4 regions of the Kitasatospora sp. NPDC101447 genome follow, and region 3 is predicted to be linked to each of the others. Evidence: riboswitches for the same ligand, from Rfam matches in the RefSeq annotation. Region 3 holds a riboswitch; each other region holds the start of a gene.
The links. A riboswitch is a leader RNA that binds a small molecule or an ion and turns the genes downstream of it on or off. The one in region 3 is predicted to bind cobalamin.
Positions count from the first base shown of each region.

Region 1: linked by a shared signal. The riboswitch ahead of ACIRST_RS23540 (cobalamin biosynthesis protein) and the one ahead of ACIRST_RS06195 (HoxN/HupN/NixA family nickel/cobalt transporter) in region 3 are both predicted to bind cobalamin.
Region 2: linked by a shared signal. The riboswitch ahead of ACIRST_RS07950 (ribonucleoside-diphosphate reductase subunit alpha) and the one ahead of ACIRST_RS06195 (HoxN/HupN/NixA family nickel/cobalt transporter) in region 3 are both predicted to bind cobalamin.
Region 4: linked by a shared signal. The riboswitch ahead of ACIRST_RS08095 (FecCD family ABC transporter permease) and the one ahead of ACIRST_RS06195 (HoxN/HupN/NixA family nickel/cobalt transporter) in region 3 are both predicted to bind cobalamin.

Region 1 covers NZ_JBIWNL010000016.1:146,889-154,335, forward strand. Annotated here, with positions in the region: gene ACIRST_RS23530 (putative cobaltochelatase) at 1-674, opposite strand, end outside; gene ACIRST_RS23535 (cobyric acid synthase) at 671-2,209, opposite strand; gene ACIRST_RS23540 (cobalamin biosynthesis protein) at 2,206-3,192, opposite strand; cobalamin riboswitch at 3,390-3,524, opposite strand; gene ACIRST_RS23545 (helix-turn-helix domain-containing protein) at 3,720-4,418, shown strand; gene ACIRST_RS23550 (prolyl oligopeptidase family serine peptidase) at 4,624-5,748, shown strand; gene ACIRST_RS23555 (hypothetical protein) at 6,561-7,447, shown strand, end outside.
Region 2 covers NZ_JBIWNL010000004.1:188,930-196,376, forward strand. Annotated here, with positions in the region: gene ACIRST_RS07920 (ATP-binding protein) at 1-185, opposite strand, end outside; gene ACIRST_RS07925 (helix-turn-helix domain-containing protein) at 412-1,281, shown strand; gene ACIRST_RS07930 (DUF397 domain-containing protein) at 1,274-1,495, shown strand; gene ACIRST_RS07935 (DUF397 domain-containing protein) at 1,564-1,854, shown strand; gene ACIRST_RS07940 (hypothetical protein) at 1,907-2,380, opposite strand; gene ACIRST_RS07945 (ribonucleotide-diphosphate reductase subunit beta) at 2,465-3,460, opposite strand; gene ACIRST_RS07950 (ribonucleoside-diphosphate reductase subunit alpha) at 3,481-5,880, opposite strand; cobalamin riboswitch at 6,071-6,214, opposite strand; gene ACIRST_RS07955 (glycosyltransferase family 39 protein) at 6,277-7,447, opposite strand, start outside.
Region 3 covers NZ_JBIWNL010000003.1:270,663-278,109, reverse strand. Annotated here, with positions in the region: gene ACIRST_RS06210 (AAA family ATPase) at 1-1,456, shown strand, start outside; gene ACIRST_RS06205 (hypothetical protein) at 1,530-3,224, opposite strand; gene ACIRST_RS06200 (metalloregulator ArsR/SmtB family transcription factor) at 3,279-3,662, opposite strand; cobalamin riboswitch at 3,745-3,961, shown strand; gene ACIRST_RS06195 (HoxN/HupN/NixA family nickel/cobalt transporter) at 3,993-5,108, shown strand; gene ACIRST_RS06190 (DMT family transporter) at 5,292-6,146, opposite strand; gene ACIRST_RS06185 (XRE family transcriptional regulator) at 6,347-6,919, shown strand; gene ACIRST_RS06180 (type B 50S ribosomal protein L31) at 7,067-7,315, opposite strand; gene rpmG (50S ribosomal protein L33) at 7,374-7,447, opposite strand, start outside.
Region 4 covers NZ_JBIWNL010000004.1:222,916-230,362, reverse strand. Annotated here, with positions in the region: gene sodX (nickel-type superoxide dismutase maturation protease) at 1-193, opposite strand, end outside; gene sodN (superoxide dismutase, Ni) at 451-846, shown strand; cobalamin riboswitch at 929-1,054, shown strand; gene ACIRST_RS08095 (FecCD family ABC transporter permease) at 1,191-2,288, shown strand; gene ACIRST_RS08090 (ABC transporter ATP-binding protein) at 2,405-3,205, shown strand; gene ACIRST_RS08085 (ABC transporter substrate-binding protein) at 3,224-4,216, shown strand; gene ACIRST_RS08080 (nuclear transport factor 2 family protein) at 4,304-4,687, shown strand; gene ACIRST_RS08075 (GNAT family N-acetyltransferase) at 4,698-5,174, shown strand; gene ACIRST_RS08070 (anti-sigma regulatory factor) at 5,371-5,781, shown strand; gene ACIRST_RS08065 (SigB/SigF/SigG family RNA polymerase sigma factor) at 5,956-6,963, shown strand; gene ACIRST_RS08060 (hypothetical protein) at 7,024-7,447, opposite strand, start outside.

The DNA of each region.
Region 1 (7,447 bases), on a different contig from region 3:
GGGTCCGCGTCGTACGCGAGCCGGCGCCGGACCACCTCGGCGCGCTCGGCCGGGTCCCGGGTGGCGGCGATCTCGACGGTCAGGCCGAACCGGTCGAGCAGCTGCGGCCGCAGCTCGCCCTCCTCCGGGTTCATCGTGCCGACCAGCAGGAAGCGGGCCGCGTGCCGCACCGACACGCCCTCGCGCTCGACGTACGAGCGGCCCATCGCGGCGGCGTCCAGCAGCAGGTCCACCACGTGGTCCTGGAGCAGGTTCACCTCGTCGATGTACAGCACGCCGCGGTGCGCCCGGGCGAGCAGTCCGGGCTCGTACGCCTTGACGCCCTCGGCCAGTGCGCGCTCCAGGTCCAGCGAGCCGACGATCCGGTCCTCGGCCACGCCGACGGGCAACTCGACCAGCTGGGACGGCCGTTCGTGGCTCACGGCGGCGGAGTGCGGCCCGTCCGGGCACTGCGGGTCGGGCGCGGCCGGGTCGCAGGCGAAGCGGCAGCCCTCCACGGTGGCGATGGACGGCAGCAGGCCGGCCAGGGCGCGCACCATGGTCGACTTCGCGGTGCCCTTCTCGCCGCGCACCAGCACGCCGCCCACAGCGGGGGAGACCGCGTTCAGCAGCAGCCCGAGCCGCAGGTCGGCCATGCCGACGATCGCGGTGAACGGATAGCGGACGTCAGTCATGCGTCACTCCCAGGTGCCCCGGGCGCCAGGAACGGCAGCGATCCGGCCGCCGGCACCCCGCCCTCGATCAGCTTCCACAGCGCGTCGGTGTCCGCGTGTTCCTCGATCAGGTCGCCCAGCCGGTCCAGCCGGGCCTCGCGCGCCTCGGCGAACGAGGTGTCCGGGGCCGGCACGAACGCCCGCCCGGCCAGGTCGGCGACCTCGCGCAGGAGTTCGCGGCGGAAGCCGTCGTTCTCCAGCACGCCGTGCCAGGTCGTGCCCCAGACCGAGCCCGCCCGGCAGCCGTCCAGGCTCTGCCCCCGGCCATCGGAGATGAACCTGTCGCCGCCCTCCACGGTCACCACCCCGTGGTGGATCTCGTAGCCCACGACCCGCCGGCCGTACGCCTCGCCGACCGGCCGCGCCAGCACCTTCTCGACGCCGAACCGCACCTGCGTCGGCAGCAGGCCGAGCCCGTCGACGGCGCCCGCCTTGGACTCCACCTCGTCGACGATCCCGCGCGCCAGCATCTGGTAGCCGCCGCAGACCCCGAGGATCGGCAGCCCGGCCGCCGCGCGCGCCTTCAGCGCCGGTTCCAGGCCGCGCTCGCGCAGCCAGGCGAGGTCCGCCACGGTGGCCCGGGTGCCGGGCAGCACCACCAGGTCGGCGTCGGCCAGCTCCTCCGGCCTGGTGGCCCAGCGCACCAGGACGCCGGGCTCCTGCGCCAGCGCGTCCACGTCGGTGAAGTTGGACAGCCGGGGGAAGCGCACCACGGCCACCCGCAGCACGTCCGCCCCGAGCGGGCCGCGCCCGTCGACCCGGTCCACCACGGTCGACAGGTCCAGCGAGTCCTCGGCGTCCAGCCACAGCCCGGGCAGCATCGGCAGGGTGCCCAGCACCGGACGGCCGGTCAGCCCGTGCAGCATCTCCAGGCCGGGCGCGAGCAGCCGCGCGTCGCCGCGGAACTTGTTGACGAACCAGCCCGCCACGTGCCGCTGGTCCTCCGCGGACAGCAGCGCCAGCGTGCCGTACATCGCCGCGAACACACCGCCCCGGTCGATGTCCCCGACCACCACCACGGGCAGCCCGGCGGCCGTGGCCAGGCCCATGTTGGCGATGTCGCGGTCGCGCAGGTTGATCTCGGCGGGCGATCCGGCGCCCTCGCAGACGACCACCTCGTAGCGGCTGCGCAGATCGGCCAGGCACTCCAGGGCGCGTTCCAGCAGGACGGGCTTGCGCTCGCGGTAGTCCAGCGCGCCCACCTCGGCGACCGGCCTGCCCAGCAGCACCACCTGGCTGCGGCCGTCCGCGCCGGGCTTCAGCAGCACCGGGTTCATCGCCGCCTCCGGCTCCACCCGGGCGGCCTGCGCCTGCATCGCCTGGGCGCGTCCGATCTCGGCGCCGTCGGCGGTGACGAAGGAGTTCAACGACATGTTCTGTGCCTTGAACGGCGCGACCCGCACGCCCTGACGGGCCAGCCAGCGGCAGATGCCGGCGGTGACCACGCTCTTGCCCGCGTCCGAGGTCGTCCCGGCGACCAGCAGCGCGTTCGTCATGCCCTTCCCCTCTTCCCACGGAGCGCGCGCAGCAGGACGTGCCCCGCGACCGTCGTACCCAGCGCCAGCGCGCCCACCCGCCGGGAGAGCGTGCAGGCCCGTTCGATGTCGTCGACCGTGACCGGCCGCAGCTCCCCGCCGAGCACCGGCCGGTGCTCGACGCGCTCGCCGTACTGCAGCGTCCCGCCCAGCCGCACGCCCACCGCGCCGGCGAACGCCGACTCCGCCTGACCGGCGTTCGGGCTCGGGTGCGAGGAGCCGTCGCGCCGCCAGACCCGCCAGGCCGTCCGCGGCTGCGGGGCGGCGGCCACCGTCAGCAGGGCCGTCAGCCGGGCGCCGGGCCAGCCCGCCACGTCGTCCAGCCGGGCCGAGGCCCAGCCGAACCGGGCGTGGCGCGGCGAGCGGTGGCCCACCATGGCGTCGAGGGTGTTCACCGCGCGGAAGGCCAGCAGCCCGGGCGTGCCGGCCAGGGCGCCCCAGGCCAGGGCGTTCACCACGGCGTCGGCGGTGTTCTCGGCCACCGACTCGACCACCGCGCGGGCGATCTGCTGCTCGTCCAGCGCGCTCGGGTCCCGCCCGCACAGGTGCGGCAGCCGCTCCCGCGCGGCCCGCAGGTCGCCCTGCTGCAGCGAGCGGCCGATGGCGCGGGCCTCCCGGGTCAGCGAGGTGCCGCCGAGCACGGTCCAGGTCGCGGCCGCCGCCAGTGCGGCCCGGCCCAGCGGTCGCCGGCCGACGGTACGGTCCAGGGCGAGGGCGCCCGCCGCGACCGTACCCACGCACAGCGCCGTGTACCCGGCCCCGACCGCCCGGTCGTCGCGCCACAGCCGCCGCTCCAGGCGGGTGGCGGCGCTGCCGAAGACGGCCACCGGGTGGCCCCGGCGCGGGTCGGCGAAGCGGGCGTCGGCGGCGTAGCCCACGACGGCGCCCACCGCGAACGCGGCGGCGCGGGCCCAGCGGCGGCCGGCCGCAGGACGGACGGTCACCGGCCGCACGCCGGAAGGCGGCTCATGGAGGGACAGCTCAACGAGAGGGAGCCCAGCGGAAGGCGACTCATCGAGAGGCGACTCATCGGGAGACGGCTCGGCGGAAGGCAGTTCGGAGTCCGGCCGGGCGGGGCAGCCTGCATCGCGTGCGTGTCCTCACTCAGGGTCCGCGCCCTGGATCGACGTAGCGGGGGCGAGAGTCTCCTGGCTTCCGGGTCGGACGCACCCCCGGTGCCTTCCAGCGGCTTCTGACGGCCCGCCGTGGCGAGATTTCCGAGCGTGCTCCCCGGTGACAGTGGCGGGACCGCGCCGGACTCGCACCGGCTTCCTCTCCATGCCTCCGATTGGCCCCAGGATCCCATCACGCGGCCGAACCGGGAGTCAACCGAGGTCACGGAGGGGTTGGTCACACGGGACGGCGGCCGATGAGCTGTGGGATCGCCCAGCGCGGCACCGCCCCCGGGCCGGCCGCTTCGTGGGTTCGGTCGCTGGGGCCGCGCCGTGGTCCGCGCCTAGCGTTCGGTGGCATGCGTCGCAGAAAGCCCCCCGCCGCCCCGCCCCCGGTGCCGTTCTCGCCCGCAGCCGCCCGCGCCCACCGGGCCGCCCTCGGCCTCACCCCCGAACAGGTCGCCGAGGGCCTGGCCGCGCACGGCGTACGGCTGCTGCCCGCGCACGTCCTCGCCTGGGAGAACGGCGAGCTGCGCCCCGGCGAAGCGGAGTTCATCGCCCTCGCCCGCGCCCTCTGGTGCCCCGCCGCCCAGCTGATGGACACCCGTCCGGTCCGGTTGCGCGACCACCGCGTCGCCCGTGAGCTCGGCCAGGCGGCCGTCGCCGAGCGCACCGGCACCACCCTCGACTCCTACCGGCAGGCCGAACTGACCGACCGCTGGGAGGGCGACGAGGAACAGACCCGCGCCCTCGCCGACGTCCTCGGCCTCGGCCTGCCCGAACTCGTCGAGGCCACCGGCCGCGGGGAGGCGCTCGACCACCTCCTCCGCCAGTGCGTCACCGGCCGCTGGCAGCCCCACCTCCGCGCCCTCGCCCGCATCGTCCCCGCCCCCGCCGACACCCTCGCCGACGCCCTCGCCGCCCTCCACCAGGAGCACCACGTCCCCACCCACTGGGGCGCCACCACCCGCACCGCACCGCCCCCGGCCGCCGGCTCCCTCACCCCCCGCTTCTGGCACCTCCTCGACACCGCGGGCACGACCGGGCCGACCGCGTGACAACGGGCACCACCGGGCCGACCGCGTAACAACGGGCACCACCGGGCCGACCGCGTAGCAAGGGGAGGCGGCCGGCCCTCCGACGGCGGGTGCGGATCCGGAGGCCGTGCCCCGGACGGGTCAGCCCGGTGGCCGCGCGGGCGGGGCGCCGGTGGACTGGTGCACGAACACCGTCCGGTCCGAGACCAACAGAGCGGGGAACGATATGCGCTGGGGAACCGCTGCCGTCGTGGCGGCCGCCGCCGTCGGAACCGGGGCCGTCGTCCTGGTGATCGGCCGTCGGGCTTCCGAGCGGATGGTCCGTCCGGTGACCGCCGGGCGGGAGTCCGGGCGGGAGTCCGGGCCGGTCGTGGTCCGGAGCGTCGGCGCCGGGCGGGTCACCTTCACCCGCAGCCCGGAGAGCCTGCACCCCGGCCGCTGGGCGGTCGAGTGGGGCGACAACGGCCACGCCGTCGTCGAGGACGTCCTGCACAGCGACGAGCAGGGCGTCACCCGTCGGCTGGTCCGCGCCGACCAGGGCACGCTCACCCCCGGCACCGAGGTCCGCTTCACCCCCCGCGTCCACCTCGGCGACCCCACCCGGGCACTCGGCCTCGCCTACACCGACACCTCCGCCGACGGGGAACTCGGCGCGCTCCCCGCCTGGCACCTCGACGGCAAGCGCGGCACCTGGGTGATCCTCGTCCACGGCCCGGAGGCCGACCGCCAGCAGACCCTCCCGGTGCTGCCCGTCCTCGACCGCTTCGGCCTGCCCGTCCTCGCCGTCACGTACCGCGGCGACGAGGGAGCCCCGGCCTCCCCGGACGGGTACAGCCACTTTGGCGAGACCGAGTGGCGGGACGTCGAGGCGGCGGTACGGCTGGCGCTCGACAACGGCGCGAGCCGGGTGATCCTCTACGGCTGGTCGGTCGGCGCCACGGTGGTCCTGCAGACCGCGGCCCGCTCGACCTGGGCCCACGCCATCAGCGGCCTGATCCTCGACTCGCCGGTCCTCGACCTGCCGGGCTCCGCCCGCCGCGACGCCGAGCGGCTCGGCTTCCGCGGCGCCGCCGCCGAACTCGGTGTCCTCGCCGCGCGGGGCCGCACCGGGGTCGACCTCGCCGACTTCTCCCGCATCGCCGAGGGCGCCGACCTGCGCGTCCCGACGCTGCTCCTGCACAGTCCGGACGACCGGGTCTCCCCGTTCCACAGCGCCGAGCGGCTCGCCGCCGCCCGCCCCGACGTGGTCAACCTCCAGGCCTTCCCCGGCGCCGACCACGGCACCCTGTGGAACAGCGCCCCCGACCACTACACCGAGCTCCTCCGCCGCTGGCTCACCCCGCTCCTCTGACCCGGGGGCCGTCGGCGGCCGCGCGGCCGGCAGCCGTGGGGCTGCGGGCCGGGCGCCTGGCACGGGGCACGCGGCGCCGGGCCGGGTGGCGGGGGGGGGGGGGCCCCGCCCACCCCCCCCCCCCCGCCGCCCGCCCCCCCCCCCCGCGCCCGGCCCCGAACGTGCGAGGCCCCACCCCCCGGCGGCGAGGGCGCCGCGCCCGGGCGGGGGGGGGGGGGGGGGGGGCGGGGGGGGGGGCGGGGGCGGGGGGGGGGGGGGGGGGGGCGCGCGCCCCCCCCCCCCCCCCCCCGCGCCGAGATCGGCCCGATCCGCCGGTCATCCGTCCGGATTCGGGCTGGACAGCTCCGCCGGGCGTCGAGGGCCCCGGCGTCGATCGCCGCGATCGCCGCGCAGCCGGGGGCACATCCTGGCCCCTGCTGATCACCCCCGCCCTCACACTCCGTGACCGTTCGAACGGGTGCAGCAACCGCCCCGGCTCACCTGGCATGAGCAGGCCACACGTTTCCGGCCAGGCGGTTTGCCTCTGTTGCCCGATCTTGCGGAGGTGCCGCCGCCGGTCGCCCGGTCGTACGGACAACCGGATGTGACAGAAGGCCGGTACAAGGGGAAGACTGCTCGACGTGACGTCTCGGAACCCGCGCGACCGTGATGCCCCGCTCCCGCCTCCGATCGGTACCGGTGCGACGGTGACCCGTCTCCCCGGTACGGCCCACCGGCCAGCCGGTGGCAGGCCGAGCGGGGCGGGTGTACCCCGCAACGGCGTACCCCGGCGACGAGGGCCCGCGCCGGCGCCCGGTCGGGGCCGGGTTCCCGTGCCGGAGGGCTTCCCGGCACCGGCCGAGCTGGCGCCGCTGGCCCGCCGGATGCTGGTGGACGCCGTCCGGATCGCCCGCTGGGCCGGGGAGCTGGAGGAGGTCGACAAGCGCGGCGAGCTGCTCCCGGAGGACGCCCGTGCGGCCGGCCGGGCGCTGGCCATGACGGTCGGCGCCGCCGCCAAGGCCTGGGGGCAGGCGCTCCTGGTGGGCCTGGTGGAGGCCCGGGACGCGGGAGCCGGCCCCGGCTGGCGCCTGCACGCCTGGGAGCACGACGACGAGGCCGTGGTGCGCGGCTGGTCGGCGCTGTTCGACGCCTGGACCCTGCTCGCCCCGGTGCCGCCCGCCGCGCTGCGCGGGGTGTTCGCCGTGCTGGCCGGGCAGGCCGTGGACCAGGCTCCGCAGCTGCTGTCCTTCCTGCACCTGGTGGACGGCCCGGTGCCCGAGAGCGAGCTGCTGGAGCTGCTGCGGCGCGGCCTGGACGAGCGCCGGGTCGGCGGCGGGCCCGGCGGTCCCGGACTGTCGCCGGTGCCGCACGCGGCCTCCGCGGTGTCCGCGGTCCGCGGCACCTGCCGGGAGCCGCAGATCGACACCCCGGCCGCGCCCTCGGACGTGGCCGCGGTCCTGGACTGGATGCTGGACGGCCTGGCGGCCGTCGGCGCGCTCACCCGCAGGAACGATGCGGCCGAGCTGTCGCCGCTCGGCCACTGGGCGGTGCGGGCGAAGCTGGAGGAGATCTGCACGGTCGCGCAGACGGCGGCCGGGCACATCGAGCAGAGCGCCTTCGAGCTGCTGAACGCCTGCGCGGACTACTCGCCGGGCCCGGCCCGCGCCGAGTACCGCGCCTGGGTCGCGGCCCGTCCGGCGGACCGCGCGGTGGCCGAGCT
Region 2 (7,447 bases), on a different contig from region 3:
GCGTGCTGGACGGCGTTGGTGACCAGCTCGCTGACCAGCAACTCACCGGTGGGGAGCAGGGGTTTGCCCGCGGGGTGGGGGCGGAGGAAGTCCCGCAGCTCCTGACGGGCGGCGCGGGGGGACCTGTGGTGCCGGGGCAGCCAGCAGGTCTGCTCGCTGGGGGCGGGGGAGACGGTTTCAGGCATGGCGGGGCCACCTCTGGAGTGTGCGGGTGACAGCAGCTGAAGAAGGCATGGGAATGCCCGGGTGAAGTCCGCCATGATCACGGTGTGTTGCCTAGCGGACTACGTTGAGTAGCATGCCCCGCTTCTCTTCTGGAGTGCAAGTCTCGACTTTGGAACTGATCAAAGATTGTTGTCGCGGGCGGAGGGCGGCAGACTGGCAATGCACATACCGCTGGGAGGTCAACGCGTGCCCGTGAACAGGAATCCGACGGTTCGACAGCGACGTCTGGCTCGAACGCTCAAGGAGTTGCGGGTTGCTGCGCGGATGACGATGGCTCAGTCCGCCAGGCAACTGGACTGCGCGGAGAGCAAGATCAGCCGGATCGAGGCTGCGCAGTCCGGTATCAGGCTCGTGGATCTCCGGCTGCTACTCGACCTCTACGGCGTGACGGACCAGGCGACGCGTAGCCGGTTGGAGGATCTGGCGCGGGATGGGCGCCTGCGTGGCTGGTGGGACCGGTATTCGGATGCGCTGTCGCCTCTCTATGCGGACTACATCTCATTGGAGGCTGATGCCTCGGACGCCTACAGCGTGGAGACCTTCCTTGTCCCAGGACTCCTGCAGACCGAGGACTACACGCGGGCGGTCGTGCGGGCGCAGATAGAGGACGCCACCGTTGAACAGGTCGAGCAGCTGACCAAGGTGCGGCTGGAACGGCGCTCGGTGCTGAAGCGCGAGTCTCCGCTCCGGCTCTGGGTCGTGCTGTCGGAATCTGTGCTGAAGCACCAGATCGGTGGGCGCGCGGTGATGCGCGAGCAACTCGACTACCTCGTCCTCATGGCGGACCAGCCCAACATCAACATCCAGGTGCTGCCGGAGGACTCGGATGTCCACGCCGCACTGTTCGGGCCGCTCGTCATCCTGAGCTTCCCCGAGAGCACTGAGACGGACGTCGTATACGTGGACAGCCTCCTCAGCACGCTCTATATCGAGGAGCCGGGAGAGGTCTTCAAGTACTCCAACCTGTTCCGGCGGGCGCTGGCCGAGTCTCTGCCTCGAAAGGAATCAGTCGCGCTCATCGAGCGCATCGCGAAAGGAAAGAACAGCGATGAGTAGCATCCCCGAGGGGGCGGCCGCTGCTGATCTCAGCTGGCGAAAGTCATCGTTCTCAGGCGCGCAGAGCAACTGTGTGGAGATCGCGGTTGGTGTGACCGGAGTTGTTCCAGTGCGGGACTCGAAGGACCCTGATGGGCCGACACTGCTCTTCCGGGCTGATGCTTGGTCGTCCTTCCTGTCAGGGGTGAAGGCTGAGGAGTTCCCGGGCGGGTAGACGGGTCTCGATGTGATTGCTCGGGTGTGGCGGGAACCGTACCCGGCGGGACCGGAGAGGGAGGCGACGTGCTGGCATCGGAGCTTGGAGACGTCGTGTGGCGCAAGTCCGGTTACAGCGGGCAGGGCGGTGATTGCGTCGAGGTGGCCGAGCTTGCTCCCGGCGCAGCCAGCGAAGTTGATTGGCAGAGAAGCAGCTACAGCGCGGTGAACGAGTGCGTGGAGACCCGATTCGTGACGTCGGGCGGGATGGCGGTTCGCGACTCCAAGGACCCGGAGGGGCCGGCTTTGCCCTTCCCGGCCGATGCCTGGTCTTCCTTTCTCGCCGGGGTCAAGTCCGGCGAGTTTCCGACCGACTGAATCAACAGTGCTGCCCCGCACGGCTGTGGCCGTGCGGGGCAGCATCCTGCTCTCAGCTGAAGTTGTCGACCCAGAAGAACATGGTCCTCAGGACCGCTCCTGGACCACCGGCGCCGAATGCGAGGACCATGGACTGGGCGACCGCCACATCCGTGGGGTCGATGCCCTGGGACCAGGTGATCCGGGCGCTCAGGCCGGGAATCGTGCTTCCTGGCGCATACGCCCGGTACGAGCCGCGGGCATCCGCTATGCGCACCCCGTTGCGGCGCAGCTCCGCCCGGCGGAGGCTGGTGGCCCGCAGCTCGTAGGTGCGCTCGCCCACCACGGCCGTGCGGGTGCGCGACTTCCGCCTGATCGGCACGTTCTGGCCGTTGACGTTCATGGCGCCGTGCTCGCGGTCGGGCACCACCGTGACGGTGGGCATCCCCACCCCCTGCACCCGGGCCACGACGGACGGCCAGCGGTCATGACTGACCTGGATCGGCCCGAACGGGCCGTTGATCACACGCTGTTGGAGCTTGGACATTCCTGGCTATCCCCCGAACACCGAGAACCGACAGCGGAGCTGCCGTGACGGCAGCTCCGCTGTTCGCTGAACGTTGTTGTCGACTTAGAAGTCGTCGTCGAAGGAGACCGAACCCTCGACCGCGACCTGGTACGCCGACACGCGCCGCTCGAAGAAGTTGGTCAGCTCCTGGACGTTCTGCAGCTCCATGAAGCCGAACGGGTTGGTCGACCCGTACCGGATCGGCAGACCCAGACGCGCCAGGCGCTGGTCGGCCACCGCCTGCAGGTACTCCCGCATCGAGGCGGTGTTCATGCCCGGCAGGCCCTCGCCGCACAGGTCCTGGGCGAACTGGAGCTCGGCCTCGACGGCCTCCTCCAGCATCTCCGTGACCTGCTTGGCCATCTCGTCGTCGAAGAGGTCGGGCTCCTCCTCGCGGACGGTGTCCACCACCGAGAACGCGAAGTCCATGTGCATGGACTCGTCGCGGAACACCCAGTTGGTACCCGTGGCCAGGCCGTGCAGCAGGCCGCGCGACCGGAACCAGTACACGTACGCGAACGCGCCGTAGAAGAACAGGCCCTCGACGCACGCCGCGAAGCAGATCAGGTTGAGCAGGAACGCCCGCCTGTCCTCCTTCGTCTGCAGCGAGTCGATGTGGTCGACCGCGTTCATGTACTTGAAGCAGAACTGCGCCTTCTGGTGGATGGAGGGGATGTTCTCCACCGCGGCGAAGGCCGCGTTGCGGTCCTCCGGGTCCGGAAGGTAGGTGTCCAGCAGCGTCAGGTAGAACTGGACGTGCACGGCCTCCTCGAACAGCTGGCGCGACAGGTACAGGCGCGCCTCCGGGGAGTTGATGTGCTTGTAGAGGCTCAGCACCACGTTGTTCGCGACGATCGAGTCACCGGTCGCGAAGAAGGCGACCAGCCGGCCGATCATGTGCCGCTCGCCGTCGCTCAGCTTGGCGAGGTCGGCGACGTCGGAGTGCAGGTCCACCTCCTCCACGGTCCAGGTGTTCTTGATCGCGTCCCGGTACCGGTCGTAGAACGACGGGTAGCGCATCGGGCGCAGGGTCAGCTCGAAGCCGGGGTCGAGCAGCATCTTGCGGTCGTCGGGGGTGCTCACTGGCAGGCCTCGCAGGACTCGGGGTTCTCCAGGGAGCAGGCGATGGCGTCCTGCTCGGCCTGGGTCATGGTGGGGGCGGGGACCGGCACGGCGCTGCGGGCGGCACCGGAGGCGGCCTGGGCGATGCGGGTCGCGGGACGCGAGCGCAGGTAGTAGGTGGTCTTCAGACCCACCTTCCACGCGTAGGCGTACATCGAGCTCAGCTTGCCGATGGTCGGCGCCGCCATGAACAGGTTCAGCGACTGGCTCTGGTCCAGGTACGGCATGCGGGCCGCGGCCAGGTCGATCAGCGCGCGCTGCGGCAGCTCCCAGGCCGTCCGGTAGAGCGAACGGACCTCGGCCGGCAGCCAGTTCAGCTCCTGGACGGAGCCGTTGGCGTCGCGCAGCGAGTCGCGGGTCTGCTGGTCCCAGACGCCGAGCTCCTTGAGCTCGCGCACCAGGTACGGGTTGACCTGGAGGAACTCGCCGCTGAGCGTCTCGCGCTTGAACAGGTTGGACACCTGCGGCTCGATGCACTCGTACACGCCGGCGATGGACGCGATGGTCGCGGTCGGCGCGATGGCCAGCAGCAGCGAGTTGCGCAGGCCGGTCTCGGCGATCCGGGCGCGCAGCGCCGTCCAGCGGTCGGCCCACTGCGGGGCGGCCGTCGGGAAGTGGTCGATGTGCAGCTCGCCGCGGGCGGCGCGGGTCTCGCCGTACGCCTCGTGGCGGCCCAGCTGCTCGGCCAGGTCGGCGGAGCGCTCGTACGCGGTGAGCATGATGCGCTCGGCGATGAGCGTGGACAGCCGCGCGGCCTGCGCGGAGTCGAAGTCGATCCGCAGCTTGAAGAAGACGTCCTGGAGGCCCATCACGCCGAGGCCGACCGGGCGCCAGCGGGAGTTGGACGTCCCGGCCTCGGTGGTCGGGTAGAAGTTGATGTCCACCACGCGGTCGAGGAAGGTGACGGCGGTGCGGACGGTGGCGTCGAGGCGCTCCCAGTCCATCGCGCCGAGCAGGTCGTCCGCGGAGGCGCCGACGGCGACGTGCGCACCGAGGTTGACCGAACCCAGGTTGCAGACGGCGGTCTCGGAGTCGTCCGTGACCTCCAGGATCTCGGTGCACAGGTTGGAGGAGTGCACCGTGCGGCCCGGCAGCGCGGTCTGGTTGGCGGCGCGGTTGGAGGCGTCCTTGAAGGTCATCCAGCCGTTGCCGGTCTGCGCCAGGGTGCGCATCATGCGGGCGTAGAGGGTCTGCGCCGGGATGGTGCGGACGGCCTTGCCGGCCTGCTCGGCCTTGCGGTAGGCCTCGTCGAACTCCTCGCCCCACAGGTCGACCAGCTCGGGCACGTCGGCCGGGGAGAACAGCGACCAGTCCGCGTTGGCGTTGACCCGGCGCATGAACTCGTCCGGGATCCAGTGCGCCAGGTTGAGGTTGTGGGTGCGGCGGGCTTCCTCGCCGGTGTTGTCGCGGAGCTCCAGGAACTCCTCGATGTCGGCGTGCCAGGTCTCCAGGTAGACGCACGCGGCGCCCTTGCGGCGGCCGCCCTGGTTGACGGCGGCGACCGAGGAGTCGAGGGTGCGCAGGAACGGCACGATGCCGTTGGACTTGCCGTTGGTGCCGCGGATCAGGCTGCCGCGCGAGCGGATGCGCGAGTAGGACAGGCCGATGCCGCCGGCGTGCTTGGACAGGCGGGCGATCTGCGCGTAGCGGTTGTAGATCGAGTCCAGGTTGTCCAGCGGGGAGTCGAGCAGGTAGCAGCTCGACATCTGCGGGTGGCGGGTGCCGGAGTTGAAGAGCGTCGGCGAGGAGGTGAGGTACTCCAGGCGGCTCATCAGGCCGTACAGCTCGGCCACCTCGCGCACCGACTGCTCGTTGTCGCCGACCGCCAGGCCACAGGCGACGCGGAGCAGGAAGTGCTGCGGGGTCTCGACCACCTTGCGGGTGATCGGGTGGCGCAGCAGGTAGCGGGACTGCACGGTGCGCAGGCCGAAGTACTCGAAGCGGTCGTCGCCCGCGGCGTCGATCAGGGCGTTCAGCGCGGCGGCGTGCTTGGCGACGAAGTCCGCGGTGGTGTCGCCGATCAGGCCCTCGGCGTGGCCGACGGCGATCGAGGCGGAGAAGGACGTGGAGCCCTGGCTGTTCGCCTCGTCGACGATCTCCAGCGCGAGCAGGCGGGCGGCGAGCTTCGAGTACTGCGGGTCCTCGGCGATCATCGACGCGGCGGCGTCCACGGCCAGCCCGCGCAGCTCGGCGAAGTCCGAGCCGGCGTGGCGGCCGCGCAGCGCAGCGGCGGCGACATGGCCGGGGTCGACCTCGGGGAGGTCGACACTGCGGTCGGTGAGCAGCCGCAGCAGGGCGCCGCCGGGGTCGGAGACCTTCGGGTCGATGAAGGCGGTACCGGAGCCCTGGGCGGGCAGGGTGGCTGAGGCAGCGGTGGTCAAGGCGCTCTCTCCTGGCGGCGATCGGCGGCGGTGATCGGAGCCTCGGGCCGGTCGGGGCAGGGGAGCACGGCACGAACGCAAACGGCGTCGCGCGACGGTGTCTCCCCGGCCCGCCCGCGAGGCCCGGAGGGGTGGTGCTTGGTGCTGGCGCGGCCTCTGCGGGAGGGCCGTGGCGCACGCCGCCGGCAGGTACTCGGACTCGCGGGGACAGCTGCTCCAGCCGCCCGCACACCGCTGCGGGGCAGTCCCGGATTCGCACCGGGTTCCCCTGCATCGACAGCAGAAGCGAGCATACATGTAGTGCCGCTGCTCTGCGGCGGCACCATATGTTGTGCCTGTCGTGTCGCCCGCGTGGGCGGGCCCGTCGGCCGGTCAGTGCTTGAGATAGACCTTGTACGTGCTCGAATCGCCGGTCGGCGAAGTGAATTGCGCCACCAGTCGGTACTGCCCGCCGGCCGCCAGCGCGGCGCTCAGGGCGCGGTCGGTGGCGCGCGGCGCGGTGCTGTCGAGGACGACCATCGTGAACCAGCCGTCGCGGATCGCGGCGACGCTCCCGTCGTCCCCGTGGTGCTGCACGCCGGCCGCGTCGCGGTACTCCGTGCCGGTGCGCGCGGAGACCCACTGCTCGGGCTTGCTGACCGCGCCGAGGTAGTACTCGGCGAGTCCGTCGACCTCGGTGAGGTAGCGCCCCTGGGGCACCGCGTGGGACCGCAGGACGGCCAGCAGGCGGCCGGAGTCGGGTCCGTTCTGGTACCGCAGGGCGGACTGCTCCAGGCCGAGGGCGAGCAGCGCGACCCAGACCAGGATGCCGAGCTGGGGGTGGCGGAAGTGGGCGCCCACCAGCCGGGTCAGGCCGACCCCGGCGAGCGGGGCGGCCAGCAGCATGCCGTAGGCGAGGTGGCGGAACAGTGCCCCGGAGGTGCCGGTCCACACGTGCGCGGCCGGGACGAGCAGGGCGGTGGCGGTCAGCACGGTGCCGAGCAGGGCGCGGTGGCCGCGCGAGGTGGGAACGGCCTCCTTCTCGGGCGCGTCGTGCTCGTTCATCTGCTCGCGGCGCGCGTACGCGATCGTGCCGGCCACCGCGAGGACGGTGAACAGGCCGCTCCACTGGACGGTGGAGAACAGGACGGCGCCGGCCGAGCCGGGGGCGTTGCCGTGCGAGGGCGACCACCCGGCGAGCTCGCCCAGCGTGCCGTACGGCAGCAGCAGGACGACGGTGCCGGCGGCCAGCAGCAGGGCGCGCAGGGCGGCCGGGCCGAGGCGGCGGTGCGGACGGGCGGTGGCCAGCGCGAGGCCGACCAGGGCGGGCACGGCGAAGGCCGCGGAGTACGCGACGGCGCAGGCGAGCGCGGCGGCCGGGGCGGCGGTCAGGACCAGCGCCGGATGTCGCCGTGAGGTGAACACCGTGGCCCAGGCCGCGAGGGCGACCAGCAGCACGGCGAGGGACTCGGGGGCGGCGTAGAAGCCGACCACGACGGTGGACTGCAGGACGGCGTAGACGGCTATCGCGCAGATCGCGACCCGCTCGTTGAACAGCCGCCGG
Region 3 (7,447 bases):
GACGGACGGCGCCGAGGTGCGGCAGCTCGGGCCGCTCGGTACGAGCGCCGGCACCGACCTGGTGCGGGCCTGGCTGGGCGCCGGGCGGGGCACGGACGGGGAGTTGGCGGCGCTGGTCGAGCTGTGCGGCGGGCTGCCGCTGGCGCTGAACGCGGTCGGCAGCCAGCTGCTGGACCGGGACAACCTGCCGGTCGGCCGGGTGGTGGCCGAACTGCACGACCGGGAAGGCGGATCGGCCTTGCTGGACGACGAGGAGAACGCCCTCGGCCCGACGTACGACCTGGTCCACGAGCGGCTGTCGCCGAAGGGCCGGGCGCTCTACCGCCTGATCGGCGTGCACCCGGGCCCCTTCGTGTCGGCCGAGTCGGCGTGCGCCGCGGGTGTCGAGCAGGCCGGCGCGGCGCTGGACGAGCTGCGCGCCGTCCACCTGGTCGACGAGGTGGTCGACGACGGCCCCGGGACCCGCTACCGCGCCCACGACGTGGTGCGGCTGCACGCCTACCGCCGCGCCCGCGACCTGCCCGGCCGGCAGGAACTCCTCGCCCGGGTGGTGGCCTACTACCGGGGCCGGGCCGCGCTGGCCGACCGGGCGATGGGGGAGCGGCTGCGGCTGCAGGAGGCCGGCGGCGAGGAGCTGCCCGGTTTCGCCTCCGGCTCCGCCGCCCTGGAGTGGCTGCACGCCGAGCGGGCCAACCTGCGTGCGGTGGTGGAGGAGGCGGCCGAGCAGCAGTGGCACGGCGAGGTGTGGCGGCTCTGCGAGTCGCTCTGGCCGCTGTACCACGGCCGCAAGCTGTACGAGGACTGGATCGCGACCCACCGGCTCGGCGTCGAGTCAGCTCAGTGGGACAACCAGCCGGCCGCCGTGGTCCGGATGCGCAACCAGCTCGCCCGCGCCCACTTCGAGCGCAAGGAGTACCCGCTCGCGGCCGAGCAGTTGGCGCTCGCCGCGGAGCAGCTGCCGCTGGTGGCGGACCGCCGCGTGGTGGGGGTGCTGCACGAGACGGACGGCCTGCTCTGCCTGGCCGACGGCCGGCCCGGCGACGCGGTGGAGCGGTTCACGCTGGCCCTGGCGGAGAACCGGGGCGACGACCACGGTGAGATCGTCCAGAGCTACAACCTGGCGCAGGCGCTGATCGCCGACGGCCGGGCGGAGGAGGCGCTGACCGTGCTGGACGGCGCCGTCGCACGGGCCGCGGACACCGACGACCGCGACATGCTGATGAAGCTGCCACTGGTCCGGGCCCGGGCCCACCGCGCGCTCGGGCAACTGCGTCTCGCCGCCGTTCACGCCGGTGACTGCGCCCGGCAGGCCGAGCAGCGCAAGCAGTACGCCAAGGAGGCGCAGGCGCACACCCTGCTCGTCGGCCTCGCGGCGGAGCTGGGCGACGAGGAGCTGGCGGAGCGCAGCCGTGAGCGGCTGCGGGAGCTGCGGGCACGGGACGGCGGGGAGGGCTAGGGCAGGGACGGCCGGGAGGGCTAGGGCAGGGGCGGTCGGGACTCGGTGCCCGGGGCCGGAGCGGTCGGGACGGCTAGGAGGGGGAGGGGCGGGGCGGCTCGGTGGTGAACCAGACCCGGGTGCGGTGTTCGCCGGTGCGGACGGTGAGCCCGTGCTCGGGGAGGCCGGCCGGGTCGCCGCCGTCGGCGAGCCAGCAGGCCACGGCGGAGCCGAGCAGCAGCGGGTCGAGGCGGGGCTCGGGGCTGCCCCAGTCCGGTTCGGCGCGGGCTTCGAGGAGCAGCCCGGTGCGCAGCCGGAGCAGGTGGCGGGCCGGTCCGAGGGCGGCCACCGCGACGGCGAGGCCGGGGAGTTCGGCGACGGTGTCGGCGAGCCAGCGGGTGGCGGGGCGCTCGGCGCGGACCTCGGTGCGGGCCAGCACCTCGGCGGTGTAGCGCAGTGCGTCGCCGGGGTGCTCGTCGGTGAGTGCGTGGAAGCCGCGCGGGGTGTGGTCGGCCGGGTCGAAGGGGTAGCGCCGCAGTCCGACCTCGGTGCCCTCGCTCTCGCCCTCGACGTCGTACGCGGTGGGCGCGTCGGTGGTGCCGGGACGCGGGACGGGCCCGGGGTAGGGCGGCAGGAGCGGTTCGTCCCCCGGTTCGTCCAGCTGTTCCAGGAAGGAGTAGAGCAGCGGGCGCAGCACCTCGGCGGAGCGGCCGCGGCGGCTCAGCGAGCGGTCGGTGAGCGGGCGCAGGGCGGCCGGGTCCCGCTTGGCCAGGGCCAGTTCGAGCTGGGCGGCGAGGTCGCCGTCGGGGTCGAGCAGGGGCGCGGCCTGACCGAAGGCGTAGCCGGGGGAGCGCGGGTCGAGTTCGGCGGCGCCGGTGGCGACCAGCACGGTGGGCCGCTCCAGGGCGGCGCCGTAGACGGAGACCGAGCCGTGGTCGCCGATCAGGCAGTCGGCGGCGACCAGGGCGGCCTGCCAGCCCTGGTGCGGCGGGATCAGGCGCAGGCCCATCCGGCGGGCGGCGTCGAGCAGGGCCTCGGGGTCGTGGCGGCTCCAGATGTTGGGGTGCAGGACGACGGCGACGGTGTACTCGTCGGCGGGCAGCCGGCGGACCAGGCGTTGGGGCAGGTCGGGGCGGCGGCCGAATAACGAGTGCTCGCTCCACGTGGAGTTGACGACGACGAGCCGCCGGCCGTCGACGGCGCCGAGCGCGGCGCGGTAGGCGTCGCGGGAGCGCAGGCTGCGCAGCATCCGGTCGAGGCACGGGTCGCCGACCACCCGGGCGACGTCCAGTGCCTCGGGGCAGGAGACCCGCAGGCGGTCCAGCTGCTCCGGGTGGGAGAGGCCGAGGACGTCCACGAACACCCGCCCGCGGTGGGTGAGTTCCTTGCGGGAGAGGCCGGCGGCGCTGACCGTGTCGCCGGTGGACTCGGTGACCAGGCGGTTGTAGCCGGCGCCGTGCGGGAGCACGACGAGCCGGGCGTCCAGGCGGTGCATGGAGGAGTGCACGGCGCAGGAGACGGCCAGGTCGAACCGGTGCCGGACGGCGTCCTCCCAGTCCAGCAGGGTGAAGCCGGGCAGGCCGTGCAGGTATTCGTCCAGGGCGCGATCGGCGAAGGCGGAGCCGGGGTTGACGGTGAAGTACCGCTCGACGCCGTCCGGGTGCAGCAGGGTGAGGACGTCCAGGACCCGGGTGGCGGAGGTGAGGGTGCGGGCGACCGCCAGCACGCGGGCCTTGACCGGTCGGGTGTTCCAGCGGTCGGCGGGCCAGGCGTGGGGGTGGGACGGCACACCATGATCGTACTCATCCGGGGTGCCGGTGCGGCCGCGTTTCCCGAGTGTCGGTCAGCCGGCCGCGGCGGTGGGCTCGTGGTGCTCGGCGGCGACGCACTCGTCGAGGAGGGGGCGCATGTCCTGGTCGACGAGCCGGTAGCGCACGACTCGTCCGTCCTTGTCGCCGGTGACCACGCCGGCCGTGCGGAGCAGCCGCAGGGCCTGGGAGACGGCGGGGTCGCGCATGCCGGTGGCGACCGCGAGGTCGGTGACGGCGAGCGGGCCCGCCCGGTGGAGGGCGAGCAGCAGGGCGAGCCGTCCGGGGTCGGCGAGCAGCGAGAACCGCTCGGCCCAGGACCGGACGTGCGCGGCGTCACCGATCGCGGCGATGGCCTCGCAGACCCGGTGTCCGTCGATGGTGCGGTGGCCCGCGCGGTCGGCCGGTACGAGATGCATGCGGACATTCTTGCAGGCGGGCGGCTGTGATCCTGGACACCTGCGCAGGTGCGCAGCCTTGCATGGGTCGGGGCCGGGCCCCTACCGTGTAGCCCGCCGTGGTGCTCGGGAAGACCGGTGACGGACCCTCAGGGGTCCGGAGTCCGGAGCGGCCCTCGCCACTGTGATCGGGCCGTTCCCCCGTCCGCGGGGGAGCGCCGTCCGTACCCACGACGTCACTGGGCGCCTCGCGCACCCGGGAAGGCGGGTACGGGCGTGTCCCGTAAGCCAGGAGACCGGCCGCGGCATCTCACGAAGTGATTCCACGAGGTGCTGGAGCGTGATCCGCAGATGACCCTGCCCGAAACCGCCGCCGCGGAGGCCGCAGCGGCTCCCTCCGTGCTGCCCACCTTCCGGTGGCGGCGCGAGGACACCGTCCGCACGGCCGGGCTGATGGGCGTGATCCTGGCCATGCACGTGGTGGCCTTCGGGACGCTCATCTTTCTGGTGGCACCCGAGCGGTACGCGGTCGGTACCCAGGTCTTCGGGGTGGGCCTGGGTATCACCGCGTACACCCTCGGGATGCGGCACGCCTTCGACGCCGACCACATCGCGGTGATCGACAACACCACCCGCAAGCTGATGGCGGACGGCAAGCGGCCGGTCTCGGTGGGCTTCTGGTTCGCCCTCGGGCACTCCTCGATGGTGGTCATCATGGCCGCCCTGGTGGCGGGCGGCGCGCAGCTGGCGAACACGCTGATGGACGACGAGTCGACCACCCACAAGTGGCTCGGGGTGGTCGGGACGACGGCCTCCGGCGCGTTCCTGTACCTGATCGGGGCGCTCAACCTGGCGGCGCTGCTCGGGATCCTCAAGGTGTTCCGGGCGATGCGCGCCGGGCAGTACGACGAGGCGGAGCTGGAGGCGCACCTCGACTCGCGCGGCTTCATGGCCCGGGTGCTGAACCGGGCCACCCGGTCGATCACCCGGCCGGGGCAGATGTTCCCGGTCGGCATGGTGCTGGGCCTGGGCTTCGACACCGCGACCGAGGTCACCCTGATGGTGATGGCCGGCTCGGGTGCGGCCGCCGGACTGCCCTGGTACGCGATCGTCTGCCTGCCGCTGCTGTTCGCAGCCGGGATGAGCCTGTTCGACACCCTGGACGGGACGTTCATGAACTTCGCGTACCAGTGGGCCTTCGCCAACCCGGTGCGCAAGGTGTACTACAACCTGACCATCACCGGGCTGTCGATCGCGGTGGCCTTCATCATCGGCACCATCGAGCTGGTCGGGGTGCTGCACGAGAAGTTCGACCTCACCGACCCGGTGAGCGGCTGGATCGCGGACATCTCGCTGGACAACGTCGGCTACGCGATCGCCGGGCTGTTCGTGGTGGTCTGGGCGCTGGCGATCGGGTACTGGAAGCTCGCCCGGGTGGAGAAGCGCTGGGCGCCCGAGGGCTCGTGACGGGTCCGAGCCCGGGGGCATGAGCGCGGCTCATGACGTCGGGCATGAGCGTGACTCATGGGGTCCCATGAGGTCGGCTCATGGCGTCGGGGGCATGAGGTCGGCTCATGGCGTCGGGGCATGAGCCCGGCTCATGCGGCCGCCCCATGAGCGCGGCTCATGGGGCAGCCCCACGAGCGCCTCTCATGCGGCCGCGAGCAGCAGCGTTCCCGCGACGGCGAGCCCGGCGCCGACCACCTGGACCGGGCGCAGCCGCTCCTTGAACACCCCGCGTGCCATCAGCGCGGTGACCACGGGGTAGAGCGAGGAGAGGACGGCGGCCACCGTGGCCGAGCCGCGGTGCGAGGCCATCGCGAAGACGGCGTTGGCGACGACGTCGGCGAGACCGACCGCGGTGAGCAGCGGCAGCCGGGCCCGCAGTCCCGGCAGCAGGCCGGCCGCAGCCCCGGAGCGGCGCAGGCCGGCCACCAGGACGGTGCCGCCGACGGCGACGTTGCACAGCCGCTGGACGCACAGCACCAGCAGCAGGCCGCCGCCGGCCGAGGCGTGCGCGATCAGGGCCATCACCGTGCCGAAGCCGAGGGCGGCGCCCAGGGTGAGCAGCAGGGTGCTGCGGGCGGCGGCCCGGCCGCCGCGCTCGGGCCCGGAGGCGAGCACCACACCGGCCACCGCGACGGCGATCCCGGCGATCCGACCGGGGCCCGGGCGGTCGCCGAGGGCGAGGCCGACGCCGACGGGCACCAGGACGGCGACGGTGGTCAGCGGCGAGACCACGCCCATCGGGCCGAGGGCGAGCGCGCGGTAGAAGGCGAGGACCGCGAACGGGCCGATCACCCCGGCCGCGACCGCGTACCAGAGGGCGGGGGAGGCGTCGGCCCAGCCGCCGGTGGCGAGGACGGCGGCCAGCAGTACGGCGGCGGCCGCCGCCTGGGAGGCGACCACCACGGCGAGCGCGGGCAGCCGCCGGGCGAGTGCGCCGCCGCCGAAGTCGGCGACGCCCCAGAGCAGGCTGGCGGAGAGCGCGAGCAGGGCGGTCACGGGCGGGCCCCGGGCCGCAGGGGGCTGCCCGGGGCGGTGGGCCCGCCGGGCACGGAGGGACTCAAGGACAGCACAATGCACTCCGAAGTACAGTCGGATGGACTCGTTGCCGAGGTTTGGCAGCGTAGTGCAACAAACTGAACTTGCCGAACACTATTTCGTACTGTTTCGACCAGTGGACACACCGGAGGACTGACCGCGTGCCGGACCCCGACCTCGTCTCCCGGGCTCTCGCCCGGAACCTCAAGCGGCTGCGCACCGAGCGCGGTCACACCCTGGACGCCCTCGCCGCCCGCTCCGGGGTGAGCCGCGGCATGATCGTCCAGATCGAGCAGGGCCGTACCAACCCGAGCGTGGCCACCGTCGTCCGGCTCGGCGACGCGCTGGGCGTCTCGGTCGCCACGATGCTCGACTACGAGAAGGGTCCGGACGTCCGGATCGTGCCGGCCGACCAGGCCGTGCCGCTGTGGGCCGGGCCGTCAGGTGGTACCGGCACCCTGCTGCACGGAATCGAGGCGCCCGGCCCGCTGGAGCTGTGGAGCTGGCGGATGGAGCCGGGCGAGGAGTACTCCTCGGAGCCGCACCCGGCCGGGACGGTGGAGATCGTCCGGGTCGACGAGGGCGAGCTGACCCTGGTGCACGACGAGCGCGAGCACCCGGTGCCGGTCGGCGGCACGGTCTCCTTCGACGCCTCGTACCCGCACGTCTACCGCAATGCGGGGGAGCGGACGCTGGCGCTGACCATGGTGGTCTCGGTACCGCCGCCGCGCTGATCCCCGGCGCCGCCCCGGTTGCGGCCCCCTTGCTCGCATGCCGCAACGGCGCCTCCCCACCCGGGGAGGCGCCGTTGCGGCGTTCTCGGTGTCGACCGCCCTCAGTGGCGGGCGCCGACTGCCTTCGGTCGCGGGTGCCGGTCGCCGTCAGTGCCGGTCGCCGTACCGCTGGCGGAAGCGCTCGACCCGCCCCGCGGTGTCGAGCACGCGGGACTGGCCGGTGTAGAAGGGGTGGCTCGCCGAGGAGATCTCGACGTCGATCACCGGGTAGGTGTTGCCGTCCTCCCAGACGACGGTGCGGTCGCCGGTGACCGTCGACCGGGTCAGGAAGGCGAGGCCGCCGACCTTGTCGCGGAAGACGACCGGACGGTAGGCGGGGTGGATTCCGGGCTTCATGGCGGGGTTCCTCCTGGGGGTCGGTCGGGTTCGGGTTCGGGGCTGGGTGCGGGGGTGCTCAGCGCTCCTCGCGGAAGTCGACGTGCCGGCCCGCGACCGGGTCGTACTTGCGCAGGACCATCCGGTCCGGGT
Region 4 (7,447 bases), on a different contig from region 3:
AGCTGCGGCTGTCGCTGTCCACCGGACGGTTGTCGGAGAGCAGCCACCACCCGCCGGGCCGGCGCCCGGCAGCCCGCTTCACCACCAGCAGGTCCTGCTGGAAGGGGTGGCGGAAGAGCACCACCGCGCCCGGCCGGATCGGCGCGCCGTAGCGGACCAGCAGCCGGTCGCCCTCGCGCAGGGTCGGGACCATCGACGGGCCCGCCACGTCGACGACCCCGAACGGCAACACGCCGCCCCCGGTCCGGCCCTCCGGTTCCGCGCTCCGTGCCACGACTCCTCCTCCCGCACGCCCGCCCCCAGTCTGCCGTACGGACCGTCACCTGTTCGGTGTCCGGATTACCCCGGTTCCGGGTCCGCCTTTTGCCCTAGGCCCACCGCCCGATCGCGAAACCACGAGGGCGGAAGGGTAATCTCGGGCGCGGGAAGACGATCTAAGGAAGGACTCCCATGTTCTCTCGTCTGTTTGCACCGCGTGCCACCGCTCACGCCCACTGTGACCTGCCCTGTGGCGTGTACGACCCGGCGCAGGCCCGGATCGAGGCCGAGTCGGTCAAGGCCACCCAGGAGAAGTACCAGGCCAACGAGGACCCGCACTTCCGTGCCCGCGCCGTCATCATCAAGGAGCAGCGCGCCGAGGCCGTCAAGCACCACATCTCGGTGCTGTGGAGCGACTACTTCAAGGCCCCGCACTTCGAGAAGTACCCGCAGCTGCACCAGCTGATCAACGACACCCTGAAGGCCGCCTCGGCCACCAAGGCGTCCACCGACCCGGCCACCGGTCAGGCCCTGCTGGACCTGATCGCCGAGGTCGACAAGATCTTCTGGGAGACCAAGCAGGCCTGAGCCTGACGCGTCGCCACCCGACCGCCCCCGTCCGCACCGCCGGACGGGGGCGGTCGTGCGTTCACACCCGACCCGACCTCGGTAAGGGTTGCCTACCCTGAGTGCCTGTTATGCTGCCAGGGCGTCCGAGGGGGAAGTCCGGTGAGAATCCGGCGCTGACCCGCAACGGTGAGCACGGCCCGCACCCGCGGTGCGGCCGCGCCAGCCCGATCGCCCTCGGCCGTTGGACTCCCGAGAACTCGCCGTGGACTGCGAGGGGGACGGCGCCCGGGCACGCCCCCGGCCGGCGCCCGCCCCGGCGCACCCGCGGCCCGAGGCAAGGCGCATCCGTGACCCGCGCACCCATGACCCGCGCATCCGTGACCCGCGTAGCCGTGACCCGCGTAGCCGGCGGCCCGTCCGTCCACCGGACACCCGTGCTCCCGCTCACCGTCGGCCTCGGCGCCGCCCTGCTGCTGTCACTGGTCTGCGGGGTCGCGCTGGGCTCCTCCGGGATCGGGCTCCCGCACGTACTGCGGCTGCTGGGCGCCGGACTGACGGGCGGTCGGCTGGAGGCCGACGAGGCGGCCGCGTACGCCATCGTCTGGGAGATCCGGCTGCCGCGCACCGTCCTGGCCGCCGTGGTCGGCGCCGGGCTGGCCGCCACCGGGGTCGCCGTCCAGGCGCTGGTGCGCAACGCCCTCGCCGACCCCTTCGTCCTCGGCATCTCCTCCGGCGCGGCCGTCGGCGCCAACGCCGTCCTGCTGTTCGGCGCCTTCGCCTCGCTCGGGGTGTGGGCGATCTCCGCCTCCGCCTTCGGCTCCGCACTGCTCGCGATGACGCTGGTCTACCTCGCAGCCCGCACCGCGTACGGGCTCACGCCAATGCGGCTGGTGCTCACCGGCACCGCCCTCTCCTACGGCTTCGCCGCCGCCACCACCCTGATGGTCTTCGCCGCCGACCGCGGCGACGCCGCCCGGAGCGCCATGATGTGGCTGCTCGGCAGCCTCGGCGGCGCCACCTGGGGCTCGGTGCCGATCGCCGCCTGCACCGTCCTGGCCGGGCTCGCCCACCTCGGCTGCGCCGCCGGACGGCTGGACGCGCTCGCCATGGGCGACGAGACCTCCGCCTCGCTCGGTGTGGACCCGGACCGGATGCGCCGTGAACTGTTCGTGGTGACCGCCGCCGTCACCGGCACGGTGGTCGCGGTCAGCGGTGCGATCGGCTTCGTCGGGCTGCTGGTGCCGCACGTGGCCCGGATGCTGGTCGGCGCCGGGCATCGCCGGGTGCTGCTGGTCGCCCCGCTCGCCGGGGCGCTGCTGCTGGTCTGGGTGGACATCGCCTCCCGCACCCTGCTGGCACCCGCCGAACTGCCCGTCGGGGTGTTCACCGCCGTGCTCGGCGTGCCCGCCTTCCTGCTGATGATGCGTCGGCGCGGCCACGCCTTCGGAGGCCGACGGTGACCGACGCGATCGGTACGACCGATGCCATCCGTACGACCGGCCCGGCCGCCCCGGCCGGCTCGACCGCCCGGCCCGACCGGGCGAAGGCCCAGGACCTCGACGTCGACACCGTCTCGGTGGAGTCGGCCGGCACCCGGATCGTCCACGAGGTGAGCCTGGCGGCCGCCGCCGGGCAGGTGGTCGGCCTGGTCGGACCGAACGGCAGCGGCAAGTCGACCCTGCTGCGCTGCGTCTACCGGGTGCTGAAGCCCACCGGCGGGGCCGTCCGGCTCGACGGCGACGACCTGCACGCGCTCTCCGCGCGGGAGACGGCCAGGCGGGTGGCCGCGCTGACCCAGGAGCACTCCGCCGAGTTCGACTTCACGGTGGCCGAGGTGGTCGCCATGGGCCGGCTGCCGCACCGGCGCGGCCTCGGCGCCCCGACCGACGCGGACCGGGAGCGCTGCGCCGGCGCCCTGGCGAAGGTCCGGGCCGGGCACCTCGCCGGACGGGGCTTCCTGAGCCTGTCCGGGGGCGAGAAGCAGCGGGTGCTGTTCGCCCGCGCGCTGGTCCAGGAGCCGCGCCTGCTGGTGCTCGACGAACCCACCAACCACCTCGACGTCGCCCACCAGTTGGAGGTCCTGGCGCTGGCCCGCGAGGCCGGCCCGACGGTGCTCGTCGCGCTGCACGACCTCAACCTGGCGGCGAGCCACTGCGACCTGCTGTACGTCCTGCGGGCCGGCCGGATCGTGGCCTCCGGACCGCCCGCCGAGGTGCTCCGACCCGCCCTGCTGGCCGAGGTGTTCGGTGTCCGGGCCACGCCGGTCCGGCACCCGGAGACCGGCGCCCTCCAGCTGCTGTTCGACCGCCTCGACCGCTCCCCCGACACCCGGACGCCCGGGGCCCGGACCGCCGACGCCCGTACCCCCGACGCCTGAACCACCGAAGGAACCACCGTGCGCACCAAGGCCGTTGCCGCCGCCACCCTGCTCGTCCTCGGACTTACCGCCTGCGGCGCGGAGATCGCCCCCCGGCAGGCCTCGACCGGCTCCGCCCACTACCCGGTGACCGTGCAGAACTGCGGCGAGGAGCTGACCTTCCCGCAGAAGCCGGCCCGGGTGGTCACCAACGACGTCAACATCACCGAGCTGATGCTCTCCCTCGGCCTGGCCGACCGGATGGCCGGCTACGTCATGCCCGACGACAAGGGCCGGGTCGACAAGGTGCCGTGGAAGGACGGCTACCAGCAGACCGCCTGGCTCTCCAAGAAGGTGCTCACCAAGGAGATCGCCCTGGACGCCAGGGCCGACCTGGTGCTGGCCGGCTGGCACTACGGCTTCGACGAGGGCAGCGGCGTCACCCCGCAGGCGTTCAAGGCCCTCGGCATCGACTCGTACGTGCTCAGCGAGTCCTGCCGCAGCGGCAGGGGCACCGAACGCGGCGTGATGGACCCGCTGGACGCGCTCTACACGGACCTGGCCAACCTCGGCGAGATCTTCGACGTCAAGGACCGCGCCGACCGGCTGATCGCCGACTCCAGGGCCCGGATCGCCGCCGTCCCGCAGCCCGAGCGCCGCCCGTCCGTCTTCCTGTACGACAGCGGGCAGGACAAGCCGTACACCGCCGGGAAGTTCGCCGCCGCCGACGAGATCATCGCCAAGGCCGGCGGCACCAACATCATGGGCGACCTCGCCGACACCTGGGTCACCGCCGGCTGGGAGAGCGTGGTGCAGCGCGACCCCGAGGTGATCGTGATCAACGACTACGCGACCCCGGGCGCCGAGGAGAAGCGGAAGTTCCTCAAGTCGTTCCCGCCGCTGGCCGGCGTCTCCGCGATCAGGAACGACCGGATCTTCGTGCTGGACTACGTCGACCTCGTGGAGAGCCCGCGCAACCCGGCCGCGATCGGCACCCTGGCCGAGTACCTGCGCACCGTGCCGGCCCGCTGAGCGGCCCGGTCTCCGGCCCCTCCGGTCGGTGGTGCCGGGCGTAGGCTCTAGGTACGAGCCGACGGACCCCGACCGGAGGAGCGAATCATGACCACCATGGCGGCCCCCGCGGCCTTCGACACCCGCGCCCTGCGCGAGGGCATCGAACGCTGCGACGCCGACGCCCTCCTGGCGCTCTACGCGGAGGACGCCGAACTGCGCGTGGTCGACCGGAAGACCCAGCCCAGCCACCCCCTGGTGATGCACGGGCTGGAGGAGATCGGCGCCATGCTGAGCGACATCTACGGCCGCGAGATGACCCACAAGCTGGAGCAGGTGGTGGTCCAGGACGACCACGTCGCCTTCCTGGAGTCCTGCCGCTACCCGGACGGCGTCCGGGTGCTGATGGCCTCGATGGCCGACCTGCGGGACGGAAGGATCGTCGATCAGACCTCCGTCCAGGCCTGGGACGAGACGGGGCCCGAGCAGTAGGCTCGCTGGCATGATCCGCACCGCAGTCGCCACCGACGTTCCCGTCATCCACGCCATGATCCGTGAGCTCGCGGAGTACGAGAAGGCCCCGCACGAGGCCGTGGCCACCGAGGAGCAGCTGCGCGAGGCCCTGTTCGGCGCCGATCCGGCCGTGTTCGGCCTGATCGCCGAGGACGGGACCACCGGGGAGCCGGTGGGCTTCGCCCTCTGGTTCCGCAACTTCTCGACCTGGCGCGGCACCCACGGGATCTACCTGGAGGACCTGTACGTCCGCCCGGAGGCGCGCGGCGGCGGCCACGGCAAGGCCCTGCTGCTGGAGCTCGCCCGGATCGCCGTGGAGCGCGGCTACTCCCGGGTGGAGTGGTCGGTGCTGGACTGGAACCAGCCGTCGATCGACTTCTACAAGTCGATCGGTGCGGTGCCGATGGACGAGTGGACCGTGTACCGGCTCACCGACGAGGCACTCGCCGCCGCCGGCCGCCGCTGAGCGGACCGACGGAGTCCGGGAAAGGGTCTGCCACCCTGCGTCGCAATGCCTTACCATGAGTAACCCCGAACCGGGGTGCAACAGGGCAGGCAGAGTGATGGCGGACCCGCAACCCCGGTGCCTCCTTTGAGAGGCGGCAAGCAGGGGTAACAAGCGGGGTACCAAGCAAGCACAGCGCGTCACCCAGGAGGCAAGGGTGTCCCAGATCGACGGCGATCTCGGTGTTCAGGATTTCGTGGAGGTCCGGCTCCCCGCGGCGGGGGCCTACCTCTCCGTGCTGCGAACAGCGACGGCCGGGCTGGCGGCCCGGCTGGATTTCACCCTCGACGAGATCGAGGACCTGCGGATCGCGGTCGACGAGGCCTGCGCCATCCTGCTGCAGCAGGCGGTGCCGGGCTCCGTCCTTTCCTGCGAGTTCCGCCTGGTCGGCGACTCGCTGAAGGTGACCGTCGCCGCCCCGACCACCGACGGCAAGGCCCCCGAGCGGGACACCTTCGCCTGGACGGTGCTCTCCGCGCTGGCCGGCGAGGTCGACTCCTCGGTCGGCGAGGACAACACCGTGTCGATCAGCCTGCACAAGAAGCGCGGCGGGTCCACGGCCCACTAGCCGGGCGCCGGACCGCACCGCACAGACCGAGCAGCACCCGCGCAAGGGCCGTCCGCCGCACCCCCTCCCGGGGCCGGGCGGACGGCTCCCGGTACCGCCTCCGGGCGGTACGACCAACGAGACGATTCCGGGGCCGCGGCCCCGGTGCTCCCGGAACGGAACGGGGGAATGGCCGTGAGTGATCTGGACCGTACCGGCCTCGCGACGGCGGGACCTGCCGTACCGACCCAGGCGAGCGTTCCCGGCCTCGCCGCCAACGACGAAGCGCACCCGAAGGACGCCCACCGGATGAGCCACCCGACCGAGCCGACGTCTGAGCCGACGCCCGACTCCGTCCCCCCGCCGGAGCCGGCGGACCGGGCGGACGAGACGGCCGAGGCTGAGCTGCACGGCGCCGTGCCCGCGCAGGGCGCGCACCGCTCCGGCGCCCCGGACCGGGAGGCCGCCCGCGCCCTGTTCGTCCGCCTGTCGGCGCTGCCCGAGGGCTCGCCGGAGCGGGTCGAGCTGCGCAACCAGCTGGTGCGGATGCACATCCCGCTGGTCGAGCACCTGGCCCGGCGCTTCCGCAACCGGGGCGAGCCGCTGGACGACCTCACCCAGGTCGCCACCATCGGCCTGATCAAGTCGGTGGACCGCTTCGACCACGAGCGCGGGGTCGAGTTCTCCACCTACGCGACGCCGACCATCGTCGGGGAGATCAAGCGGCACTTCCGCGACAAGGGCTGGGCGGTGCGCGTCCCGCGCCGTCTGCAGGAGCTGCGGCTGTCGCTCACCACGGCGACCAGCGAGCTCTCCCAGCGGCACGGCCGCTCCCCCACGGTGCACGAGCTGGCCGAGCACCTGGGGATCTCCGAGGAGGACGTCCTGGAGGGCCTGGAGTCCGCCAACGCGTACTCCACGCTGTCCCTGGACGTGCCGGACAGCGACGACGAGTCGCCGGCCGTCGCGGACACCCTGGGCGCGACCGACGAGGCGCTGGAGGGCGTCGAGTACCGCGAGTCGCTCAAGCCGCTGCTGGCCCAACTGCCGCCCCGGGAGCAGAAGATCCTGGTGCTGCGGTTCTTCCGGAACATGACCCAGTCGCAGATCGCCGCCGAGGTGGGGATCTCCCAGATGCACGTGTCCCGGCTGCTCGCCCGGACGTTGGCCCAGCTGCGGGAGAAGCTGCTGGTGGAGGAGTAGGACTGACGGCCGCTCAGCTCCGGCTGCGCGGCCGTCCGGCCCTCCGGCGGCCCTGTGCGCTCAGTCCTCGGACGGGGCGTACAGGGCCGCCGTCGACTTCGGGTTCAGCAGCGAGCCGATGCCCACCAGCCCGAGCAGGCCGACCAGGGCACCGACGGCGATCATCGTGCCGCCGCTCTGGAACATGTAGTAGGCGACCGGCAGGCAGATCGAGTTGGTCAGCACCGCCGGGCTGCGGCCCCAGCGGCGCTCCTTCAGCAGCGCGCGGGCGGCCAGCACCGGCAGCACGCCGAGCAGCACGATGACCACGCCGCCGAACTCGTTCAGGGCGAGCTGCTTGGACTGGCCGGACAGCGCGGCCACCATGTCCCAGACGCCGACGACGGCCAGCGCGGCGCCCTCCAGGGCGGTGATGGCGGCGCCCAGGGTCAGGGACGCCGGACGGCCGGAGTCGGCCGCGGGTACGGGTGCGGAGGTTTCTGCG